Regions from separate parts of the Bradyrhizobium sp. 172 genome, predicted to be linked through region 2. Evidence: predicted binding sites of a transcription regulator. Region 2 holds the regulator's gene; the other holds the start of a gene.
The links. Region 2 encodes LexA, which represses DNA repair genes until DNA is damaged. Its sites were predicted from a motif close to TGTTCNNNNTGTGTTCNG; they were not measured.

Region 1: a site for LexA is predicted at 8,754-8,771, ahead of IVB07_RS02440 (helicase-related protein). Genes of this name have one in related genera too.

The regions. Positions count from the first base shown of each region.
Region 1 covers NZ_CP064701.1:536,076-547,242, forward strand. Annotated here, with positions in the region: gene IVB07_RS02385 (PilZ domain-containing protein) at 206-451, opposite strand; gene IVB07_RS02390 (DUF2235 domain-containing protein) at 803-2,140, opposite strand; gene IVB07_RS40400 (hypothetical protein) at 2,432-2,563, opposite strand; gene IVB07_RS02395 (hypothetical protein) at 2,924-3,181, shown strand; gene IVB07_RS02400 (hypothetical protein) at 3,183-3,479, shown strand; gene IVB07_RS02405 (DUF1488 family protein) at 3,667-3,945, shown strand; gene IVB07_RS02410 (very short patch repair endonuclease) at 3,969-4,454, opposite strand; gene IVB07_RS02415 (DNA cytosine methyltransferase) at 4,461-5,513, opposite strand; gene IVB07_RS02420 (ATP-binding protein) at 5,724-6,149, shown strand; gene IVB07_RS02425 (O-methyltransferase) at 6,149-6,598, shown strand; gene rpmB (50S ribosomal protein L28) at 6,627-6,938, opposite strand; gene IVB07_RS02435 (DUF3108 domain-containing protein) at 7,551-8,360, shown strand; gene IVB07_RS02440 (helicase-related protein) at 9,038-11,167, shown strand, end outside.
Region 2 covers NZ_CP064701.1:3,779,802-3,790,968, reverse strand. Annotated here, with positions in the region: gene glp (gephyrin-like molybdotransferase Glp) at 124-1,335, shown strand; gene lexA (transcriptional repressor LexA) at 1,512-2,213, shown strand; gene IVB07_RS18285 (hypothetical protein) at 2,708-3,142, shown strand; partial or broken gene IVB07_RS18280 (ComEC/Rec2 family competence protein) at 3,281-5,559, opposite strand; gene IVB07_RS18275 (DUF2171 domain-containing protein) at 5,655-5,888, opposite strand; gene IVB07_RS18270 (nuclear transport factor 2 family protein) at 5,973-6,359, opposite strand; gene IVB07_RS18265 (glutamine--tRNA ligase/YqeY domain fusion protein) at 6,379-8,055, opposite strand; gene gltX (glutamate--tRNA ligase) at 8,222-9,649, shown strand; gene gltA (citrate synthase) at 9,819-11,123, shown strand.

The sequences.
Region 1 (11,167 bases), 3.2 Mb from region 2:
GCGTTCCCTCCCCCTTGTGGGGGAGGGCTAGGGAGAGGGGTAGCCACACGGCGTGCTCTGTCGAATGAAGCGACACTCTGTTGCCATCGCTTCGCACGTAACTAACACCTTTTGCTGGGCCACCCCTCTCCCCAACCCTCCCCCACAAGGGGGGAGGGAGCCGAGCGGAGTGTGGAGCGCGGCCTTGTTCAGCAGCTGGAAGGAGTCAAAACACCACTCCCACCTTCGTGCCGCGCTTCCACGCCACGCGGCAGCGTTTTTTCGTGTTCACATGCAGCAGCTCGAAGCGATCGGGAATCTTCACCTGGCCGCCGAGATCGACGCAGGCACCTCCGGGCGAATAGTCGATCAGCGTGCAGGGGATCACCGGCGCGCGCGGGTCGGTGATGATCTTGGCCTGGCGGGACACCAGGCCCGCGGGTTTGACGCGGGCATGTCGTCGCGGATGCATTGGCACTCTCCTCCAATTTCCGCGGATGGCGCGGGTGGTCAGGAGATGATGCCCAGGAGTTGATTCGATCCGGCTAAGGCGGGCGGAGAATTTTAATGAAAAGTATCGGCGAATGGAGAAAGCGGCGGTAGCGGGGTGGGAAGGCTTCCCCCTCTCCCCTTGTGGGAGAGGGTGGATCGCCACGAAGTGGCGAGACGGGTGAGGGGTCTCGCACGGCATACGAAGCTTTCGCGTTCGCGGCGACAACCCCTCATCCGGCGCCATAGCCGATGCGAAGCATCGGCGTTTTCAAGAACGGCGGCCGAAGACCGCCTATGCCACCTTCTCCCACAGGGGGAGAAGGGAAGGCCCTCACCCCACCACGATCTCCCCCGACTTCGCCACCATGCCCACACCCGGCGGCAGCGGCATCGGCACCGTCACATACTCCTTCGGCAAATTCACCGGCCGATAGTCCGGCTCCACCGCCATCCGCTTCAACACGCTCTCATGCACATGCGCGCCTTCGGGGATCAGGCGCGGTTCGCAATCGGGGATGTAGAACCCGAGAAACACCTTCCGCGCCGGCCATTCCCGGTACTTGGCGCTCTTCGGCAGATATTCCAGCACGCGCCAGGGCGCCGTCATCGAATCATGCAGCTCGCCGGTCTTGCCGGTGTAAGCCGGCGGCACGTATTGGAACGGCGAGTTCTTGCGCTGGATGCCCCAGGCGAGCTGGTTCACCGTGCGCGGGTTGAAGTTCAGCCCCGCCTTGGTCGCCTCCTCGATCATCCAGAGCAGCGGATATTTGGACTCGCCGCTCTCGACTTCCGGATAGCCGCCACCGACGTCGCAATGCACGCCGGCGAACCACACCTGCAAAATGTCCTGCGGCTCCTTCTTGTCGTCGGGCACGAAGCGGTTGCGCCAGTACTCCTGCGGCTCCTCATACTGCTTGAGGCGGAACATGCAGCGCCGCTCGTCGATGGCGATCGCCTGGCGGAAGATGTTGACGCTGGGATTGCGCAGCGTGAAGGCGAGCTCCTCGAAGCTCGGCAAATAGCCCCGGTCGGCGCGCGGCACGATCACGCTCGCCACCGTGTCCCAGACGCCGATGAAGTGGATGGTCGGCCAGCGCGACGAGGTGATGCGTGCGAACTGCGCGGCGAGATCGAACTTGTTTTTCGGCAGCGGCCCGCTGTCGTCAAAACCCTCATCGATGAGGTCGCTGACATCGTTGCCGCGCCCGGTGCCGGAATATTGCTTGTAGGCGACGAGGCCACTGCCTGCGAGGTTGGCCTGCTCCGGCGAGATCAGGCCGATCTTGTGGATCAGCCCCGCCAGCACGCGAACCGTGTAGGCACCGCGCGAAAAACCGAACAGGTAGATCCTGTCGCCCGGCGCGTAATGCTCGACCAGGAAGCAATAGGCCGACAGCGTGTTGTCATCGAGCCCGTAGCCAGTGGCGAGCCCCAGCACCAGATTGACGTTGGCTTTCCAGCGGTGCCACGTCGACGGCTCCGTCACCGTGCCGACCCCGGGATCGTAGAACACCATCTGCCGCGGCCGCGTCTTGTCGGTCTTGCGCAGGCAGCGATAGAGCTTCAGGACGTTGGAGATGTTTTCGGAAATCTCGTTGCCGGTGCCGTCACAGCAGATGACAAGGTTCTTCGGCTCGGATGTGTGCTCGGCGTTGCGCTCGTGATCCACAGGATGCCCCTCCCGCTGATGCTACCCGGGCGAGTATAGCGGAAAAGGGCGGGGAGAGGGAGATGACGCTTCTTCTCCTCTCCCCTTGCGGGAGAGGGTGGATCGCCGCGAAGCGGCGAGACGGGTGAGGGGTCTCTCTCCGCGTGCGAATCTCTCGCGTCAGAACTCCCGGAGACAGACCCCTCATCCGGCGCCATAGCCGATGCGAAGCATCGGCGTTTTCAAGAACGGCGGCCGAAGGCCGCCTATGCCACCTTCTCCCGCAAGGGGAGAAGGGAAGGCGCCCGCCGGCTACTTCTTCTTCTGGCCGATCTCCGGCTGCCAGGCCGCGTCCTTGCGGCTTGGCGCTGCGGCGCTGGTCTTGATCTTGTCCTTTTTCGGCTTCTTGGTCTCGCGGTTGCTGCGTTGCTGTCCCTTGGCCATGACGTCGTCTCCTCCTGGGTTTCGAGTTCGTCCGCGTGCGAGATCGGCGCTGCAATGGTCGCTGGGCGGGGCTGTGAGATGCACCCGCCCGAACCAATGAAGATCGCCGCTGCGCACACGAGGCGCGAAAGATGCAGCGCAACATCGACGCGCGGCAATTGCGTGAGCTGCGCTGACGTGGTCGAGCGTACGCCCGCGTCCTGCCGATTGCGAGGACTAAAACGCCGCGCACGAGCACCGCGCTTGCGCCGTAAGTCCCGGCCCACGCTGACATAATGCTGGCTATTGCCGGGTAACAAGCGCATGGTCGTGACCAGCTGGTGTCGGTTGGGGCCCCTTCTTTGCGAAAGGCAGGCGCGCATGACCATCCGCTCGCGGCGAGAAACCATCACCTTCAAGCATCCATTCCACATCCGCGGCCTCGAGCGCCAGTTGCCGGCCGGCGCCTATGAGGTCGTCACCGACGAGGAGATGATCGAGGGCCTGTCGTTCGCATCCTATCGCCGCGTCGCCACCATGATCACGGTGCCCTCCGAAGGCGTGCGCGGTGCGACGGAGATGCTGTCGATCGGCTCGGTCGACCTGGCGGATGCCCAACGTATCGACGCGAGTGCCTGACATGACTGACATCCCGGTCGATCTCGACAGCCACCGCGGCATGGCCGCCCAGAAGGCAACCGATCTGCGCCGCGCGCTGGCCGATGTCGAGGCCCAGGTCAGGGAGCTGCGCGAGCGCGAGGCCGAGCTTGAAAACCGCATGATGTCGGTGCCTGCCACGTCCTGGCCGGAGGCCGCCGTGAAGGCCCGCCATCTGCTCAACCTCTATGCCGCGAGCCTGCCCACCGAGGACACCCGCCACCGCGCGCTGGTGGCCGCCCTGTTCGACGATTTCGCAAGGCTCAACGGCGACGGCTGAAGGCGAGCCAACTCAGGCGTCGTCCTGGCCGAGTGCGCTATTGCGCACGGGGCCAGGACCCATAACCACCGAAGCGACTTGTTGTGCACCCTCGTGCCACAGCCTGCTTCGACAACGCCGACCGGCGCCCCCCGTGCGCAATTGCGCAAAAGGCCGGCGCGACGCGCGGCCGCAAAAGGAGTACCCCATGACGCTCACCAGCAGCCGCTTCATCGCCCACGACCAGGACCGCGGCATCGTCCAGTTCTCGATGCAGGATGGCGCGAAGGAGATCGCCTGCGCGATCTCGACCTCCGCCATGGACGACCTCGAGCGCGGCCCGCGCGCCAGGCCGAGCGAGCGGGAAGAGCAGTTCACGCGCCTGCGCGAACGCATCGAAGCCTGCACCGGACGCAAATATCAGGCGACGGAGTTCGAAGGCACCCCGCCGGGGATCGTGCTGCGGAGCATTGATTTTCGGGGGTAGGGAGAGGGGCGGCTCGCCCTGCTCTAGCCACCGCTGCGTCCTGCCCGTCTTACGCGGACTGCGCGCCGAGAGCTGGACACCTCTTTGTTGTCGTGGGCAAGCTTGCGTTTCAGAACATGCCTTCTGATGAGTCTTTCGAGGGTCAGTGGCTGCTTTGTTTCGCATTCCCAAATAGTGACGACCTTCCAACCTAAGGATCGTATCTCCGCTTGCACACGCTTATCTCGCGCGACATTCGATCTGAACTTTGCGGCCCAGAAGGGAGAGGCTGGAGCCGACGCTTTGGAACAGCCGGGATGTCTATGCCAATAGCAACCGTGGACAAAAAGGGCCAACTTCAAACGGGGGAAAACGAGGTCCGGCTTGCCAGGCAGATCGTCCCGATGAAGTCTAAAACGCAGGCCGAGCCTATGTGCTAAGCTTCTCACACGAATCTCAGGTCCGGTGTTCTTGCTCCGAACCCTCGACATCAACCACGATCGTCTCGTTTTCGTTAGTCGATCAACCAAGCATCGTCACTCCGCCGCCATTTGTACCTGTTGCGCAGCACCCATGCGCTCCGCGATCAGTGAAAGAATTGCTTGAGCGATGATAGGCGAAACGCTGTTTCCGATCATTCGAAAGCTGTGCCACACGGTAGGATGAAATCTGAATGAGTCTGGGAACCCCTGCAGTCGGGCTGCCTCTCGAACGGTAATAACGCGATCCTCTTCTGGATGAATTGGACGAACCGCTTGATAAGAGCCCTTGTCCTTGCCCGTGCCGGCGCGAAGATTGGGGCATTGGCCTTCCCAAGAGAGGCGCGGATGCCTTCCGACGGAATCAATTTCACCGGGCTTCAACTTGTGAAATCTCTTCTTCACTTCCGGAGTATGGATTGTCACTCGGTGACCCGTGAACGTCTTGTCTTTGCTCCTTAGACCGAGGGAATAGACACTTGCCCGACCTGGCCGGGAAATTTTCCACACATCAAAGCCGTCCTCTTCACCAACGAGTGTAGCGTCGGACAGATCGCCGATGGCTGCACGCACCGTCGAAGAAGCTCGGATCCTAGAGGAGAGGTCTTCCTCGCTTATAGGATCGCAGCGCTCCGGGTCGTATCCAATAATGAACAATCGCGCTCGGAGAGTCGCCGCTCCATAGTCCGCGGCATCCAGTATTAACGGGCCGAGTATCTTGTACCTTGCAGGAACCAATTCGAGGCTCTGCTCCAAGAGCGTCCGAGCGCCGCCATACCCCAAGCCTCGAACGTTCTCCATCACAAAGAAGCCCGGCCTCGTTTCCGAAACAATCCGGAAAAAATGTCGAACTAGGTGCCTGCGTGGATCGGTGGATTTTCGATGGCCGATGTCGCTAAACCCTTGGCATGGAGGGCCGCCTATTATCCCGTCGGGAGAGCCGCCGAGCAGTCGGCGGATATCAGAGCCTCCGACCCTGCGCACCGTTGCTAGCTCAAGCTGGGTAGTCGGGAAGTTCGTTCCGTAGGATGACGTGAGAATAGGATCGTTATCGAATGCTACTTTAGGCGAAAGCCCGGCTCTGTGTGCACCTAAAGAGAACCCCCGCATCCACAAAAAAGGTCAACAATCTGAGGTTGCCCTTGCACAAATCAATTCCCAATACGATGATCCCCAAAGGGTAGATAGCGGATTTGTCAACCGCCGTCGAACGGGAATGGGGATCATCCACCGAATTGCGATGCCCGTTCATGATGGTCATATGGTTGGCCGAACATCGCCAACCGATGCGGCGTATTTAATCAGTGGGGACTAACGCTAATGGCTGAAGAAGAGGGCCAGACGATTTGGGGCGGCCCAACGAAGCGGTTTTTCGTTTCAATGCTGACTCGAGACATTGAGCTAAAAGATGCAATCCTTGATCTAGTAGACAACTCGATCGACGGCGCCACTCGCCAACTCAAAAGCAAAGCGAAAAAGCCGGACGCGTATAAGGGATTTGAGACGCGGCTCAGTATTTCTGCAAAGTCCTTCGACATATCGGACAACTGCGGGGGAATTCCGAAGGGCGCAATCAAGGACGCTTTTCTGCTGGGTCGGCCGAAAGTCGACAAAGACAAAGGGCTTCCGACGATCGGTGTGTACGGAATGCTGATGTGCGCAATCTTAAGCAAGGGCCTGCAGGTGGCAGCGCCACTAGAGAAGCTTTTCGGGCCAATTACCTGCGTGATCAGCTTGGAGACGTGATGCCTACTAGCATTACCAAAATTGGAGACGACGATTTGCCTTTGGTGCTGTGCCAATGCATCGAAATGGTCACGCTAAAAGCGACGGTGCAAGTGCCAAACCTCGATTTCGTCCCCGTACTGAATACTTCTTACGCCGATGGACAGCGCATGTTGACGGTCACGTGCGCCGTATCCGATCGAAACTCGCGCGACAAATTTCCCAATGCGCTGTTTAAGCGATGGGCATTCGCGAGCGCTGGCTGGAACGATATGCACGACATTGCTGTGCCGATCCTCTCGGCGAAAGAACGATTCAAGCTCGATGGGAATCTCGGGAAAACTGCAAAGAAGCTGCTTACGTCGCTCAGGTTCTTGCCGGCAGATGACGAGCCGTCATCCTTGATTGCGATTAGCAACTACAAGAAATACCAACGGTTCTATCCCGCCTTCCGCCACGTCGACGACTAACAAAAACGGCCGCCCAATCCGAAAATTCTTAGCTCGCCTTCTTCTCCGGCGCCGGGGTCGGGCCGACCTTCTTCTGGATGGCGCGCTTCAGCTCGAGGGCGCGGGGCGACAGCACGGCGGCCTTGGCCTTGAGCAGGAAGGGATCGAGGCCGCCATTGTGGTCGACGCTCTTGATCGCGTTGGTGGAGACGCGCAGGCGCACGTTGCGGCCCAGCGCTTCGCTGATGAAGGTCACGTTGACCAGGTTCGGCAGGAAGCGGCGCTTGGTCTTGATGTTGGAGTGGCTGACCGTGTGGCCGACCTGGGGGCCCTTGGCCGTCAATTCGCAGCGGCGAGACATGGCAAAATCCTCAATCTTTCCCAACGATGTGCGGCCGCCATTCGGGGCGCCACGGGCAAATTCTCTGTCCTTGCAGGGAGCGGGCGGACGTATAGGGGGGAAGCGGCGGGACGTCAAGGTTTTGGGGCGGGTTTCGTGCTCCAAGCTAGCTGTCATCGCCCGGCTCGCCGCCTTCGCTGAAGCTTCGGCGGGCCGAGCACCGGTGTGGGCCTCGGCGTAGCCTTGGCGGAGCCGGGACCGGGCGATCCAGTATTCCAGAGGCGGTACGGCTGACCAGAGGGGCCGCGGCGTACTGGATGCCCCGCCTTCGCGGGGCATGACGCGGTGGAGGTGGCGGGGTGAGGTGCGCTTTTCAGTCCCACCCCGATCATCAAAACGGCAATGATTATCGCGCCTTACCATCACATAAAGGGCGTATTCGCGCCCGAAAAGTCCGGTGGAGTTCCGGACGCCGACAGGCCCGGACGCATTGCTTGGCGCGGTATTTGGCTTAAGTAACAACCGTTCGCGCCCCGATTGGATTGTTTCGTGCTCACAACGCCTCATCTTGCGCCCGGCCTGCGCTCAGCGGAGCGGCGCGCAAGCCATCCGCGCCCTGCCGGCCGCTGGGTCATGGCGGCCCTTGGCGGGCTGGTTTTGGCGTGGGCGGCGGAGCCCGCGGCGGCACAGGGCAAGCTCGAGGCGCAATACGAGGCGACGCTGGCGGGCATTCCGGTCGGCAAGGGCGCCTGGAATATCGACATCCAGGACGACGTGTTCGCGGCCGCGGCCTCCGGCGGCACCTCGGGGCTTTTGAAATCGTTCGCGGGCGGGTCGGGCACCGGCGCCTCGCAGGGCCGCGTGGTCAACGGCGCGCTGGTCGCGACCGGCTATCAGGCCTCCACCACCACCTCGAAGAAGACCGAAGAGATCCGCATCACGCTCGACAAGGGCAATGTGAAGGATTTTGCCATCCTGCCGGAGCCGCCGGTCGATCCCGACCGCATCGTCGTCACCGACGCGCATCGCCGCGGCGTCTGGGACCCGATGACGGCCTCGCTGGTGCGCGTATCCGGCACCGGCGACGTGCTGTCGGCGGACGCCTGCCACGGCAGCGCCGCCGTGTTCGACGGCCGCATGCGCTACGAGCTCAAGCTCGATTTCAAGCGCATGGAGAACGTGAAGGCGGAGAAGGGCTATCACGGCCAGGTCGTGGTCTGCTCGCTCTATTTCGTGCCCATCGCCGGCTACATCCCCGACCGTCCCGTGATCAAATATCTCGCCGCCCAGCGCAACATCGAGGTCGCGTTCGCGCCGATCGCGGGCACGCGCATCCTGGTCCCGTTCTGGCTGAAAGTGCCGACCCCGCTCGGGCCGGCCATGCTGGAAGCCACCTCCTTCATCACCAGCGCCCAGCCGCCCAAGGTCGCGAAGACGCAGTAGGGCTGGGTGCCGTAGCCCCGCTGCCGTAGCCCGGATGGAGCGCAGCGTAATCCGGGGTTCTTTGCTTCGGCCCCCGCATTGCGCTCCGCTCCATGCGGGCTACGGACCTCCCTTTTGGTGAAAATAAACATCAATGATTTCAACAACATCCCTACTGTGCATGGGGTTGTTTTCGCGCATTTTGTTTGGAGGGGGTCGAGAACCGGGAATCCATTTGACTCCTCCCCGATTCTGATTCGACTCCGCGCCGTCCCCAGCTTTAACGAATCCGCCATCTCAACGTCGCTTGTGCGGCAGGCCAAAACTCCATCTAGTGCGACCCAACAAGCCTCCCGCGACATCTTGCGTGAACGGAACAGGACTCAAGGGGGAGTCAGCGATTCGGCCGCGATTCGTTCTCAACTCGTTCCGAAGCTTAAAGCCAACGGGAAAAGCGTCGCAAAGTGAGACAGTTGCGCTGGGTTCAAGGAGAAGCGCCGCATTCTCCGCCGTCATGCCCCGGCTTGACCGGGGCATCCAGTACGCCGCGCCCTCTCGGTTTGATCTGCGCCGCCTCTGGAATACTGGATCGCCCGGTCGAGCCGGGCGAGGACAGCAGTGTGTGAGGCGAGCCCTTCGCGCCACCGCCCCAAAACAGCACTGACATTCGCCCCAATCGCCATTACCTAATCCCCCAGATGCCTTTTTCCTCCTCCCCCTTCGCTTCCGAGCGGCTTCCCGGCGCCGGCGTCACTGCGGTGCTTGGTCCCACCAACACCGGCAAGACCCATCTCGCCATCGAGCGGATGCTCGCGCATCCCTCCGGCATGATCGGGCTGCCGCTGCGCCTGCTGGCGCGCGAGGTCTACAACAAGATCGCCGCGCGGGTCGGCCCCGATGCCGTCGCGCTCGTGACCGGCGAGGAGAAGATCAAGCCGAAAGCGCCGCGCTATTGGGTCTCGACCGTCGAGGCGATGCCGCGGGATCTCGACGTCTCGTTCCTCGCCGTCGACGAGGTGCAGATCGCGTCTGATCTCGAACGCGGCCACGTCTTCACCGATCGCATCCTCAATCGCCGCGGCCGCGACGAGACGCTGCTGCTCGGCGCAGCGACCATGCGTCCGATCATCGAGCGGCTGCTGCCGGGCGTCTCCATGATCACGCGGCCGCGCTTGTCGCAGCTGGAATTCGCGGGTGATCGCAAGATCACGCGGCAGCCGCGCCGCACCGCCATCGTCGCCTTCTCGGCCGACGAGGTCTACGCCATCGCCGAGCTGATCCGCCGCCAGCATGGCGGCGCCGCGGTGGTGCTGGGCTCGCTGTCGCCGCGCACCCGCAACGCGCAGGTCGCGATGTTCCAGAACGGCGAGGTCGATTACCTCGTCGCCACCGACGCCGTCGGCATGGGCCTCAATCTCGACGTCGACCACGTCGCCTTTGCCTCCGACCGCAAGTACGACGGCTACCAGTTCCGCCGGCTGACGCCGTCCGAATTCGCCCAGATCGCCGGCCGCGCCGGCCGCGCCACCCGCAACGGCACCTTCGGCACCACCGGTCGCTGCGCGCCGTTCGAGCCCGAGCTCGTCAATGCGCTGCAGAACCACACCTTCGATCCGGTGAAGGTTTTGCAATGGCGCAATTCGAAGCTGGATTTCGCTTCCCTCGGCGCGCTCCAGGTGTCGCTGAACCTGGCCCCCGGCCACGACGCGCTGACGCGTGCGCCGATTGCCGAGGACATGCGCGTGCTCGACCATGCCGCCCGCGACGCCGAGGTGCGCGACGTCGCGCATGGCAAGGACGCGGTGGAACGGCTGTGGGAGGCCTGCCAGGTCCCGGATTATCGAAAGCTGTCGCCGGCCGCCCATGCCGAGCTGGTGACGACGCTGTACGGCTTCCTGATGCGGAAGGGATGCATCCCCGACGCCTGGTTCAGGACCCAGATCGACCAGGCCGACCGCGTCGACGGCGATATCGACACGCTGTCGGCCCGGATCGCGCAGATTCGCACCTGGACCTTCGTCGCCAACCGCCCTGACTGGCTGAAAGACCCCGAACGCTGGCAGGGGATCGCCCGCGAGGTCGAAAATAAATTATCGGATGCGCTCCATGAACGCTTGACTGAGCGTTTCGTTGATCGCCGGACCAGTGTATTGATGCGCCGCCTGCGGGAGAACACGAGCTTGAATACGGAAATCGGCAAGACCGGCGAAGTCATCGTCGAAGGCCATGTCATCGGCCGCCTCGATGGCTTCACCTTTGCACCGGATGCGGCGGAAGCCGGCTCCGATGCGAAAGCGTTGCAGGCTGCAGCGCAGGCCGTGCTCGCCGGCGAGATCAACGCGCGCGCCGAAAAACTGGGCAACGCACCGGACGAGCAGTTCGTGCTGACCTCGGAAGGCATGATCCGCTGGACCGGCGACGCCGTGGCGCGGCTGTCTGCCGCAGAGGAAGCGCTGCATCCGCGCATCCGCATCATCTCCGACGAACGCCTCACGGGCGCCCCCCGCGACAAGGTGCAGGCGCGGCTCGAGCTCTGGCTCAAGACGCATATCGAAAAGCTGCTCGGGCCGCTGTTCGAGCTCAGCAAGGCCGAGGACGTCACCGGCATCGCCCGCGGCATCGCCTATCAGCTCGTCGAGGCGCTCGGCGTGCTGGAGCGCCCGAAGATCGCCAACGAGCTGAAGGATCTCGACCAGCCCTCGCGCGCGACCTTGCGCAAATACGGCGTCCGCTTCGGCGCCTATCACCTCTATTTCCCCGGCCTGCTCAAGCCGGCCGGGCGTGCGCTGGCCGCGCTGCTCTGGGCGCTGAAGCAGGACAATGTCGAT
Region 2 (11,167 bases):
TTCCGGAACAATGTGAAGGGGCGGGATGACTGTGCCTGCTCAGCCGCTTTTGCCTCTGCGCCTGCGCTCGGCTAGAAGACGTGCGGAACATTCGCCCGAACGTGCCGAGCAGGAGTTTTCGCCGTGGCCTTGATGCCGGTTTCTGACGCGCTTGCCGCGGTGCTGGCGGGTGCAGAGCCGCTGCCGGAAGAAATGATTTCCCTCGACGAGGCCTACCATCGCGTGCTCGCGCGTGACGTCGTGGCGCGGCGCACGCAGCCGCCGCAAGCGATGTCGGCGATGGACGGCTACGCGGTGCGCGCGGCCGACGCCGCGACGATCGATTCGGAGCTCACCGTCATCGGCGAAGTCGCAGCGGGCCGACCGTTCGAGGGGACGGTCGGAGCCGGCGAGGCCGTGCGGATCTTCACCGGCGGCGTCATTCCCTTTGGCGCGGACGCCGTCGTGATCCAGGAGGACACGGTCGCCGCCGGCAAGCGCATCACGATCAAGGAAGCCGCGATCGCCGGCCGGCACATCCGCCCCGCCGGCGTCGATTTCCGCGAGGGCGACGTGCTCCTGCGCAAGGGAAGCCGTCTGACCGAGCGAGACCTCGCGCTCGCCGCCGGGATGAATCATCCGCACCTTGCCGTTGTCAGGCGTCCGAAGGTCGCGATTCTCGCCACCGGCGACGAGCTGGTGATGCCGGGCACCACGCCCGGCCACGGCCAGATCGTCTATTCCAACGGCTACGCCCTGCACGCGCTCGCCCGCAGCGAGGGCGCCGAGACCATCGACCTCGGTATTGCCGCCGACACGCTCGAGGCCACCACCGCCGGCATCCGCCGCGCCCGCGAGAGCGGCGCCGACGTCCTGATCACGACCGGCGGCGCATCGGTCGGCGACCACGATCTGGTCCAGCAGGCACTGCGGGACGAAGGCATCGCGATGGCGTTCTGGAAGATCGCGATGCGGCCAGGCAAGCCGATGATGCACGGGCGACTCGGCGCAATGGGTGTGATCGGCCTGCCGGGCAATCCCGTATCGTCCTACGTGTGCGCTTTCCTGTTCATGGTGCCGCTGATTCGCGCCCTGTCGGGCCGTTCAGTGATTCACCATCGCCGTGAACGCGCCGTGCTCGGCCGCGACGTCGGCGCCAACGACCAGCGCGAGGACTATCTGCGCGCGCATCTTGAGGAGCGTGACGATGGCACACGCGTCGTTGTTCCCGTCAATCATCAGGACTCTTCGCTGCTTGCGAATCTCGCTGCAGCACAGGTACTTCTCGTCCGCGCACCATTCGCGCCGAAGGCCGAAGCCGGCACGGCTTGCGAAGTGTTGCGGCTCCCCGTCTGAGCGCCCCCGCAACGCGCGTTCCGCGCACTTTGCTCTGTTCACGGTAAATTAAGCAGTTGCGGAACATGTATCGAACATATAGTGTCTGTTCATGATTTGTTTCGAGCATGCAGCGGCTTATGGCCGAATTCAGCGTCTCGGAATCGGACGACATCAACCGGGGGACTTTGGTCGAGATGTTAACGCGCAAACAATACGAGCTTCTGCGGTTCATCAGTGAACGTCTGAAGGAAAGCGGCGTGCCGCCCTCCTTCGACGAGATGAAGGATGCGCTCGATCTGCGCTCGAAGTCGGGCATCCATCGCCTGATCACGGCGCTCGAGGAGCGTGGCTTCATCCGACGCCTGCCCAACCGCGCCCGTGCGATTGAAGTCATCAAGCTGCCGGAGCTCCAGGCAGCCGCTGGCAGCCGCCGCGGCTTCACGCCGAGCGTCATCGAGGGCAATCTCGGCAAGGTGCGTGCGAGCGCGAGCCTGCCCGCTGACGAGGGCGAACGTCCCGTCGCGGTGCCGGTGATGGGCCGCATCGCGGCCGGCACGCCGATCGAGGCGTTGCAGACCCGCAGCCATACTATCAGCGTACCGCCTGACATGCTCGGCTCGGGCGAGCATTACGCGCTGGAAGTGCGCGGCGACTCGATGGTCGAAGCCGGCATTCTCGACGGCGACATGGCCCTGATCCAGCGCAACGAGAGCGCCGATACCGGCGACATCGTGGTGGCGCTGATCGACGACGAGGAAGCGACGCTGAAGCGCTTCCGCCGTCGCGGCGCCTCGATCGCGCTCGAGCCCGCCAACGCGGCCTATGAGGTCCGCATCCTGCCGCCCAACCGGGTGAAGATTCAGGGCAAGCTGATCGGGCTTTACCGGAAGTACTGATACCGGGAGTCCTTTCTATCGGCAGTACTTCATATCGGAAGCACTTCATGCCGGAGGTGCTTGGCGCCTCGCGCGCTTCCGATCGGCATCGCCGGTCAGAGATTGGAGCGGATCATCGTCCGCTCCGGCTGGATAGCCTTTCTGGTTCTGCACAGACTATCCGGCCCCTCCTCCAACGCTGGCTCCTCGCCACGCCGACGAAGCAGCACCGCTTCAAGCAGCACCGCTTCGCGGCTCGGTTGTTCGAGGAAACAGCGACCAGCGGTCAAGTTCGGCCGTTGCAGCCAAGTTGGCAATGTTCGCGTACGCGCCTCCCGAATGCATCGCGGCGAGCTTTGTTCCTATTGAATTCGGGAAAGATAATGTGATCGCGGCTTGCGGAAGCCAGCCGCAGATTTGCCCACAACCAAGCACAGCGTTCGTGCTTCCACTCTGATAGAGGCCTGCGCCTCGATAAGAGACGCGGGTTGCTATCCCAGCATGAGGAGCACCCGATGTGTGACTACAGCCTACATGCCGTCGCGTCGCGCCCCGCCGAAGTCGGCGAGACGATCGTCACGACAAGCTTCCGCGGCACCTCGACGCGCGGCTTCGCCTCTGCAGCCGATCCGTCCGTCGCCGTCTGCCTGCTGCCGGGGACGGAGCTCGCCTTCGCCGACGACGTCCGCTACGACAATCGCTGGATCTGGACGCGCACCATCAATTCCCGCGTCGGCAAGTTCGGCAAGATCGATCCGCACGTTCCCGACCGCCATCATGATGCGATCGAATTCCCCGACGGCAAATACGTGCTGGTGACGCAGCTCGTCGAAGGCCAGCGCGCGACGGTGCTGCAACTGCCGGTGACTCAGTCGGTCACCGAGCGCGAGCACAAGGCGCAGATCACCGCCGACAGGCAGCCGACCGTCACGCACCTGCCGATCGGCTGACAGAGCCGCCCTCCGGCTACGAGGTCGGAGGTCAGGATTGAATCGCCATCGCCGGCCGTGGCCGGCGAGATGGTGTGGTTTGCGCCCCGCGAATCCGAACGGACGCACCGAACCACTGCGTTGCTCCGCACCATCAGATCAATCGTCGGCTTGCAGGTCGGTGTCCGCCGGCGTTGCGTCCTTGATGCGAGGCGCGGTCGACTTTGGCGCGAGGCTGCCGTCGAAATCACCCTCGCCGGCGCCGGCCGGCAACCAGGGGCGGCTCGTGCCTCTCGCCCTCACTGCCTGAACCACAAAACCGTCACCACGCTGCGTCAGCGCCAGCGCGCTCTGGCTGGCGAGCCGCTGCCGATCGACCACCATCGCCGCGCAATCGGGCGGCGCGGGACGAGTCGTCACCACCAGGGCGGCCCGACTGCAATCGTCTGCGAGAGCGTCGACGCGCAGTGCCAGCGCGACCAGCCTCCCGTCGGCCAGTGGCGTCACGCAGCCGGATTCGTCGCAGGACACGCCATCGGCAAGCGAGGCTCTGCCCGCATCGCGCGGATCGGCGTCGGCAGCGAGCCATTCCTTGAGCAGAAAGCCGTCCTTGTTCGTCCTGATCAGGTGCAGATATCCGTCCCTGCCCCGCACCGCGACGCTCGCGCCATCCCCGGCAATCAGGATGTCGGGCTGCCGCGCCGACAGTCCCCAGAGGATCGCTGCCAGCAGCACCAGGGCGCCGGACCAGCGCAGCGGCGTGCGCAACAAGCCGAGCACAATGATTCCCAGGCTCGCCGCGATCAGCGGCGCGATCCCGAACGCCGGGATGCGGCCCACCGCGCCCGGCAAGGCCGCGACCCAGCGCGAGACCGCGACCATCCACTCGATGCCAATCCCCATCAGCCACCAGAACACGCTGTCCAGCCCGAACGGCGCAGCAAGCAGCCCCAACAGCCCCGCCGGCATCACCAGCGCAGAGACCACGGGCATCGCGCCGAGATTGGCGAGCACGCCGAACGGCGTGACACGGTGGAAATGAAAGGCGGCATAGGGCGTGGTCGCAAGTCCCGCAATCAGCGAAGCCATGAACAGCATCGCAATCTCGCGCCCACCCCAGTCGCAATGCGCGCAGTCGCCGAATTGTCCGGCGAGGCAAACAAATTGGGCATGCCGATTTGCACCAGTGCGACCAAGCCGAGCGTTGCCGCAAACGACATCTGAAAACTCGGATGCACCAGCGCTTCCGGCGCGACCGCCAGCACGATCAGCGCAGCCACAGCAAGCGTGCGGAAGGTGATGGCGCGGCGATCGACCATCACCGCGATCAGCACCACCGCCGTCATGAAGAACGACCTTTGCGTGGCGACCTCCGCGCCCGACAGCAGCAGGTAGAACGCAGCGGCGACCAGCGCGGCGGCGGCCGACCATTTCTTGATGGCGAAGCCGGCTGCCAGTCCGGGGATCAGAGCGAGCAGCGCGCGCACCGCGAAGAACACGACGCCGGCAACGACGGCCATGTGATAACCGGAGATCGAGAGCACGTGGCCGAGGCCGGAGATGAACATCGCATCGTTGACGGGCGTGGTGATCGCATCGCGCCGCCCGGTGAGCAGCGCGGTCGCGATCGCCCGATTGTCGCCGTCGAGCGTCGCCCGGATGCGGGCATCGATCGCATCGCGCAGGCCTTGCATGAAGGCCGCGTAACGCAGCCGTAAGCCGCCGGTCTCAGGCGGCGACGCCACCGTGATGGCGCCCATCGCGAAGCCGGAGGCGCCGATGCCCTGGAAGAACATGTCACGCGAAAAGTCGTAGCTGCCGGGCCGCACCGGCGCGAGTGGCGGCATCAGCCGTGCCTTCAGCTGAACGAAGCTACCGACCTCCGGCGCGGTGCCCTTGCGGACCGACAGGCGCACGCGCTCGAGCCTGACGTCGCTGCGCTGCGCCTCCATCGCCGTGACGCGCAGCACGAAACGATCGGTACGCTCGCGGATGTCGCGAGCCTCGACGAAGCCCGACAACGACACCGAATAGAGCGCCCTTGCCAGCACCGGGTGGGCGATGCGCGCCGTCTTCCAGGTTGCGACGGCAAAGCCGGCCGCGACCGCCGCGATCATGATGGCCGGGGCGAACAGCCGGCTCCGCCGCAACAGAGCCGCGCCAAGCAGGAGCGCGATGGCGGTCGTGGCAACGACCCACAGCACCGGCTCATGATCGGCAGAGAAATAAAGCGCGATGCCGCAGCCAAACGCGACGGGCACCCACGGCAACAGCCGCCCGGCGCCCGCCTCGGCGCGCAGCCAGGCGCGGAGGGTCTCGGCCAGCGATGTCCAGAGGTCGAGGCCTGCAGGCGCGAGGCCGCCCGCGGACGCGGCGCGGCCCGCGGGCCACGTCCCCGCGATCCCCTGCGATCGTACCGGCCGGCCCGGCTCCGCCATTCCCTGCACTCGATGATACGCAACGAAGCCAGAAGCTACCGGAACGTGCAGGTGGGCGGATAGCGGTACGGATCAGGAACGAAGGGGCGCGGCCGCTACTTTTCCTCTTCCATCGTCACGGCCACATCCGCCTTGGCCGACAGCCTGACCTTGTTGCCCTCGATATCGGCGACGAGGCCCTTGTCGATGAAGTGATGATGGCCCTTGTGGCTGCCCTCGCCGCTGTCCTTCTTGGTCAGCTTGATGCGATTGCCTTCGACCTTGTCGACGGTGCCGATGTGGACGCCGTCGGCGCCGATCACTTCCATATGCTCTGCGATGTTCTGCATGGTGGGTTCCTTGTTGGACCCACCCCAACGCGCGGGGAGCACGTTCGTTCTCTCACGAGAATGACGAAGCCGTGTGCCCGCTCGTCAGATCAGCGGCGCCTGCGACGAAGCATGGTGATTGACGATCTTCCACTCGCCGTCCTCGCGCATGATGACCCAGCTCATCTTGACCGAGAAATCGGGGCGTTCGCCGGCGAGATCGAACGAGATGGTCGCGGCCATATTGATCAGATCAGGACCTGCCTGCGCCGCCGTCACCTCGGAAAACACCGCGCTCGGCTTGCGCCAGCGCGGCAGGCCGTTGAAATAGTCTGCGACGCCGGCCCTGCCCCGGTAGAGCTTTGGGTTGGAGCCGAAGAAGAAGGCATTCCTCGCATAGAGCGATGAGAGCGCGGCCGCATCGAGCGTGGCGAAGCCGGCGCGCCATTTCGCGATGATGCCGGAAACGATAGCGTCGGCTTCGTTGCTCATTGTGGTCTCGCAGCTCTTTTCAGCCTTTGGCAACTTCCTTCGCGAACGTGTCGCGCAGACCGATAGTCCTGGAAAATACCGGTCTGTCGGACGTCGAGTCCTTGTCGCGCACGAAATAGCCCTGGCGCTCGAACTGCATCGGCTCGGTCGAATTGCTTTCCGCGACCGATGCCTCGACGCGGGCATTAGCGAGAATTTCCAGTGACTGCGGATTGAGGTCGGCGGCGAAGTTCGAGGCGTCCGGGCTCGGTTTGGCAAACAGCTGATTGTAGATGCGGATTTCCGCGGGCACGGATGTCGCCGCCGGCAGCCAGTGCATGGTGGCCTTGACCTTGCGGCCATCGGGCGCGTTGCCGCCCTTGGTCGCGGGATCGTAGGTGCAGCGCAGCTCCACCACCTCGCCGGCATCGTTCTTGATCACGCCGGTGCACTTGACGAAATAGGCGTAGCGCAGCCGCACCTCGTTGCCCGGCGACAGACGGAAGAACTTTTTCGGCGGGTTCTCCATGAAGTCGTCCTGCTCGATATAGAGCTCACGGCCGAACGTGATCTTGCGGGTGCCGGCGGAGGGATCATCCGGATGGTTGATCGCCTCGAGCTCCTCGGTCTGCCCCTCGGGATAATTCTCGATCACGATCTTGAGCGGCTTAAGCACCGCCATGCGCCGCTGCGACGTGCGGTTCAATTCCTCGCGGATGCAGAATTCCAGCATGCCGACGTCGACCACGCTATTGGCTTTCGCAACGCCGATGCGCTTGACGAATTCGCGAAGCGCGGCCGGCGGCACGCCGCGGCGGCGCATGCCCGCCATGGTGGGCATGCGCGGGTCGTCCCAGCCCGCGACATGGCCCTCGCGGACGAGCTGGGTCAGCACACGCTTGGACAGCAGCGTGTAGGTCAGGTTCAGCCGCGCGAATTCGTACTGGTGCGGCTTCGAGGGCACCGGCAGCTTCTCGATGAACCAGTCGTAGAGCGGCCGATGGTCCTCGAACTCCAGCGTGCAGATCGAGTGCGTGATGCCTTCGATGGCGTCCGATTGGCCGTGGGCATAGTCGTAGCTTGGATAGATGCTCCATTTGGTCCCGGTGCGCGGATGGTGCGCATGCAGGATGCGGTACAGCACGGGGTCGCGCAGATTGATGTTGCCCGCACCCATGTCGATCTTGGCCCGCAGCACGCGCGCGCCGTTCGGGAATTCGCCCGCCTTCATGCGACGGAACAGGTCGAGGTTTTCATCCACGGTGCGATCGCGGAACGGCGAGTTCTTGCCGGGCTCGGTCAGCGTGCCGCGCGCAAGACGAATCTGCTCCTGGGTCTGGTCATCGACATAGGCGAGCCCGTCGCGGATCAGCTGCTCCGCCCATTCGTAGAGGCGGTCGAAATAGTCCGAAGCGAAGAACAGGTTCTTGCCCCAGTCGAAGCCGAGCCAGCGCACGTCGGCCTGGATGGAATCGATATATTCCTGCTCTTCCTTGACCGGATTGGTGTCGTCGAAGCGCAGATGGCAACGGCCCGGAAACTCTTGGGCGATGCCGAAATTGAGCGCGATCGACTTGGCGTGGCCGATATGGAGATAACCGTTCGGCTCCGGCGGGAACCGGGTCACGATCTCCTTGTATTTGGCCTCCTCGAGGTCGGCCTGGATGATGTCACGAATGAAATCGCGCCCAACCTCGTTCGCCACCGGTTCTGTCATTACGAAAATCCTGTAGGGAAATCAGCGGCCCTTCTGCCAAATTCCCTTGGCTGAGCCAAGGGCTTAAGCAAGGTCTCAAGCAACCCCTGGCGGTCCGCTGCCGGGCTTTAGTTATGCTCCGGTCCTGTTATATACCAGCGCCTCCAATGCATAGGCCCTGCCAAGAATGACCTCTCCCGTCGTCACCCGTTTCGCTCCTTCGCCGACCGGCTTCCTCCATATCGGGGGCGCGCGCACGGCGCTGTTCAACTGGCTCTATGCGAAGAAGCACGGCGGCAAGATGCTGCTCCGGATCGAGGACACCGACCGGGAGCGCTCCACCGAGGCCGCGATCGGCGCCATCCTCGACGGCCTGAAATGGCTGGAGCTCGGCTGGGATGGCGACGTCATCTACCAGTTCAGCCGCGCCGCCCGCCACCGCGAGGTCGCCGAGCAGCTGCTCGCCGACGGCAAGGCCTATCGCTGCTACGCCACCGCCGAGGAGCTCACCGCGATGCGCGAGAAGGCGCGCGCAGAGGGGCGCACGCGCCTCTATGACGGCCTGTGGCGCGACCGCGATCCGGCGACGGCCCCGACCGACGTAAAGCCCACCATCCGGCTCCGTGCGCCCCAGACCGGCGAGACCGTGATCGAGGACCAGGTCCAGGGCCGCGTGGTCTGGCAGAACGAGAATCTGGATGACCTCGTCCTGCTGCGCGGCGATGGCAACCCGACCTACATGCTCGCTGTGGTGGTCGACGATCACGACATGGGCGTCACCCACGTCATCCGCGGCGACGACCATTTGATCAACGCGGCCCGCCAAAAGCAGATCTACGACGCGATGGGCTGGACGCTGCCGAGCATGTCCCACATCCCCCTGATTCATGGCCCGGACGGCTCAAAGCTCTCCAAGAGGCACGGCGCGCTTGGCGTCGATGCCTACCGCGCCATGGGGTACCTCCCGTCCGCGCTCCGCAACTATCTCGTCCGGCTCGGCTGGAGCCATGGCGACCAGGAAATCTTCTCGACGGAGGAGATGATCGCGGCGTTCGATCTTGCCAGCGTCGGCCGCGCAGCAGCGCGCTTCGATTTTGCCAAGCTGGAAAACCTCAACGGCCACTACATCCGCAATGCCGACGATCAATCACTCGTGAAGATGTTCGAGGACGTGCTCGACCACGTCGTGCCCAGCCGCGACGAGCTTAAGGCCAAGTTAAACGACACCACGCGCGCGCAGCTCCTGAAGGCCATGCCGGCCCTGAAGGAGCGCGCCAAGACGCTGATCGAGCTGATCGACAGCGCCTATTTCATTTTCGCGGACCGGCCGCTGGAGCTTGACCCGAAGGCGGCGGCGCTGCTGACGCCTGAGAACCGCAAGCTGATCGGCCAGCTTCATTCCGCGCTGGAGAAAGTCGAGACGTGGAGCGCGGCCAATGCGGAAGCCGCGCTGCGCGCCTTTGCCGAGGAAAATAGTCTCAAGCTCGGCGCGGTCGCCCAGCCGCTGCGGGCCGCGCTGACCGGTCGGACGACGTCGCCCGGCATATTCGAGGTTTTGGACGTCCTGGGACGCCAGGAAAGCCAGGGCCGGCTTAAGGATCAGGCTAAGGACTAGCTGAGGGCCAGCCTACGACGTAAGTCGACCATGCGTGGCGCCATCTTGCAGCGCACACAGCAATAATATACCCATCTCACCCGTACCTTCTGGAACATCCGGCCTGCCCCGCGATATCTCATCGGGGCCTCCGGGTCCGGCCCGTTTCACCATACATCGGGGACCTCTGATGGACGCCAAACCAAGCAATAAGACCGCCACACTGACGGTCGGAAACAAGAATTTCGATCTTCCGATCCACAGCGGCAGCGTCGGGCCCGACGTCATCGATATCGGCAAGCTCTACGGCCAGTCCGGCCTGTTCACCTACGATCCGGGCTTTACCTCGACCGCGAGCTGCCAGTCCAAGATCACCTATATCGACGGTGACGCGGGCGTGCTGGAATACCGCGGCTATCCGATCGAACAGCTCGCCGAGAATGGCGACTTCCTCGAGACCTGCTATCTGCTGCTGTTCGGGGAGCTTCCGACCGCCGCGCAGAAGAAGGATTTCGACGACCGCGTGATCCATCACACGATGGTGCACGAGCAGATGGCCCGCTTCTTCCAGGGCTTCCGCCGCGACGCCCATCCGATGGCGATCATGGTAGCGGCTGTCGGCGCGCTCGCCGCGTTCTATCACGACTCAACCGACATCAACGATCCGAAGCAGCGCATGATCGCCTCCATGCGCATGATCGCCAAGATCCCGACGCTGGCTGCGATGGCCTACAAATACACGGTCGGCCAGCCCTTCGTGTATCCGAAAAACTCGCTGAAGTTCGCCGAGAACTTCCTGCACATGTGCTTTGCCGTGCCGTGCGAGGACTACAAGATCAACCCGGTGCTGGCTGACGCGCTGGACAAGATCTTCATCCTGCACGCCGACCACGAGCAGAACGCCTCGACCTCGACCGTGCGTATCGCCGGCTCCTCCGGCGCCAACCCGTTCGCCTGCATCGCGGCCGGCATCGCCTGCCTGTGGGGCCCGGCCCATGGCGGCGCCAACGAAGCAGCGCTCGCGATGCTCGCCGAGATCGGCTCGGTCGACAAGATCCCCGAGTTCATCGCCAAGGTGAAGGACAAGAACTCTGAAGTCCGCCTAATGGGCTTCGGTCACCGCGTCTACAAGAACTACGATCCGCGCGCCAAGATCATGCAGAAGATGTGTCACGCCGTGCTCAAGGAGACCGGCCATGGCGACGATCCGATGCTGAAGGTGGCGCTCGAGCTCGAGAAGATCGCGCTCAGCGACCAGTACTTCATCGACCGCAAGCTCTACCCGAACGTCGACTTCTATTCGGGCATCACGCTGAAGGCGATGGGCTTCCCGGTCTCGATGTTCACCGTGCTGTTCGCGGTCGCCCGCACCGTCGGCTGGATCAGCCAGTGGAGCGAGATGATCGAGGATCCGCAGCAGAAGATCGGCCGTCCGCGCCAGCTCTACACCGGCGTCACCCGCCGCGACTACGTTGCGATCAACAACCGGAAGTAAGATCGAGCCCATCACGGCTTTCGAAGCGGCGCCATCTCCGGATG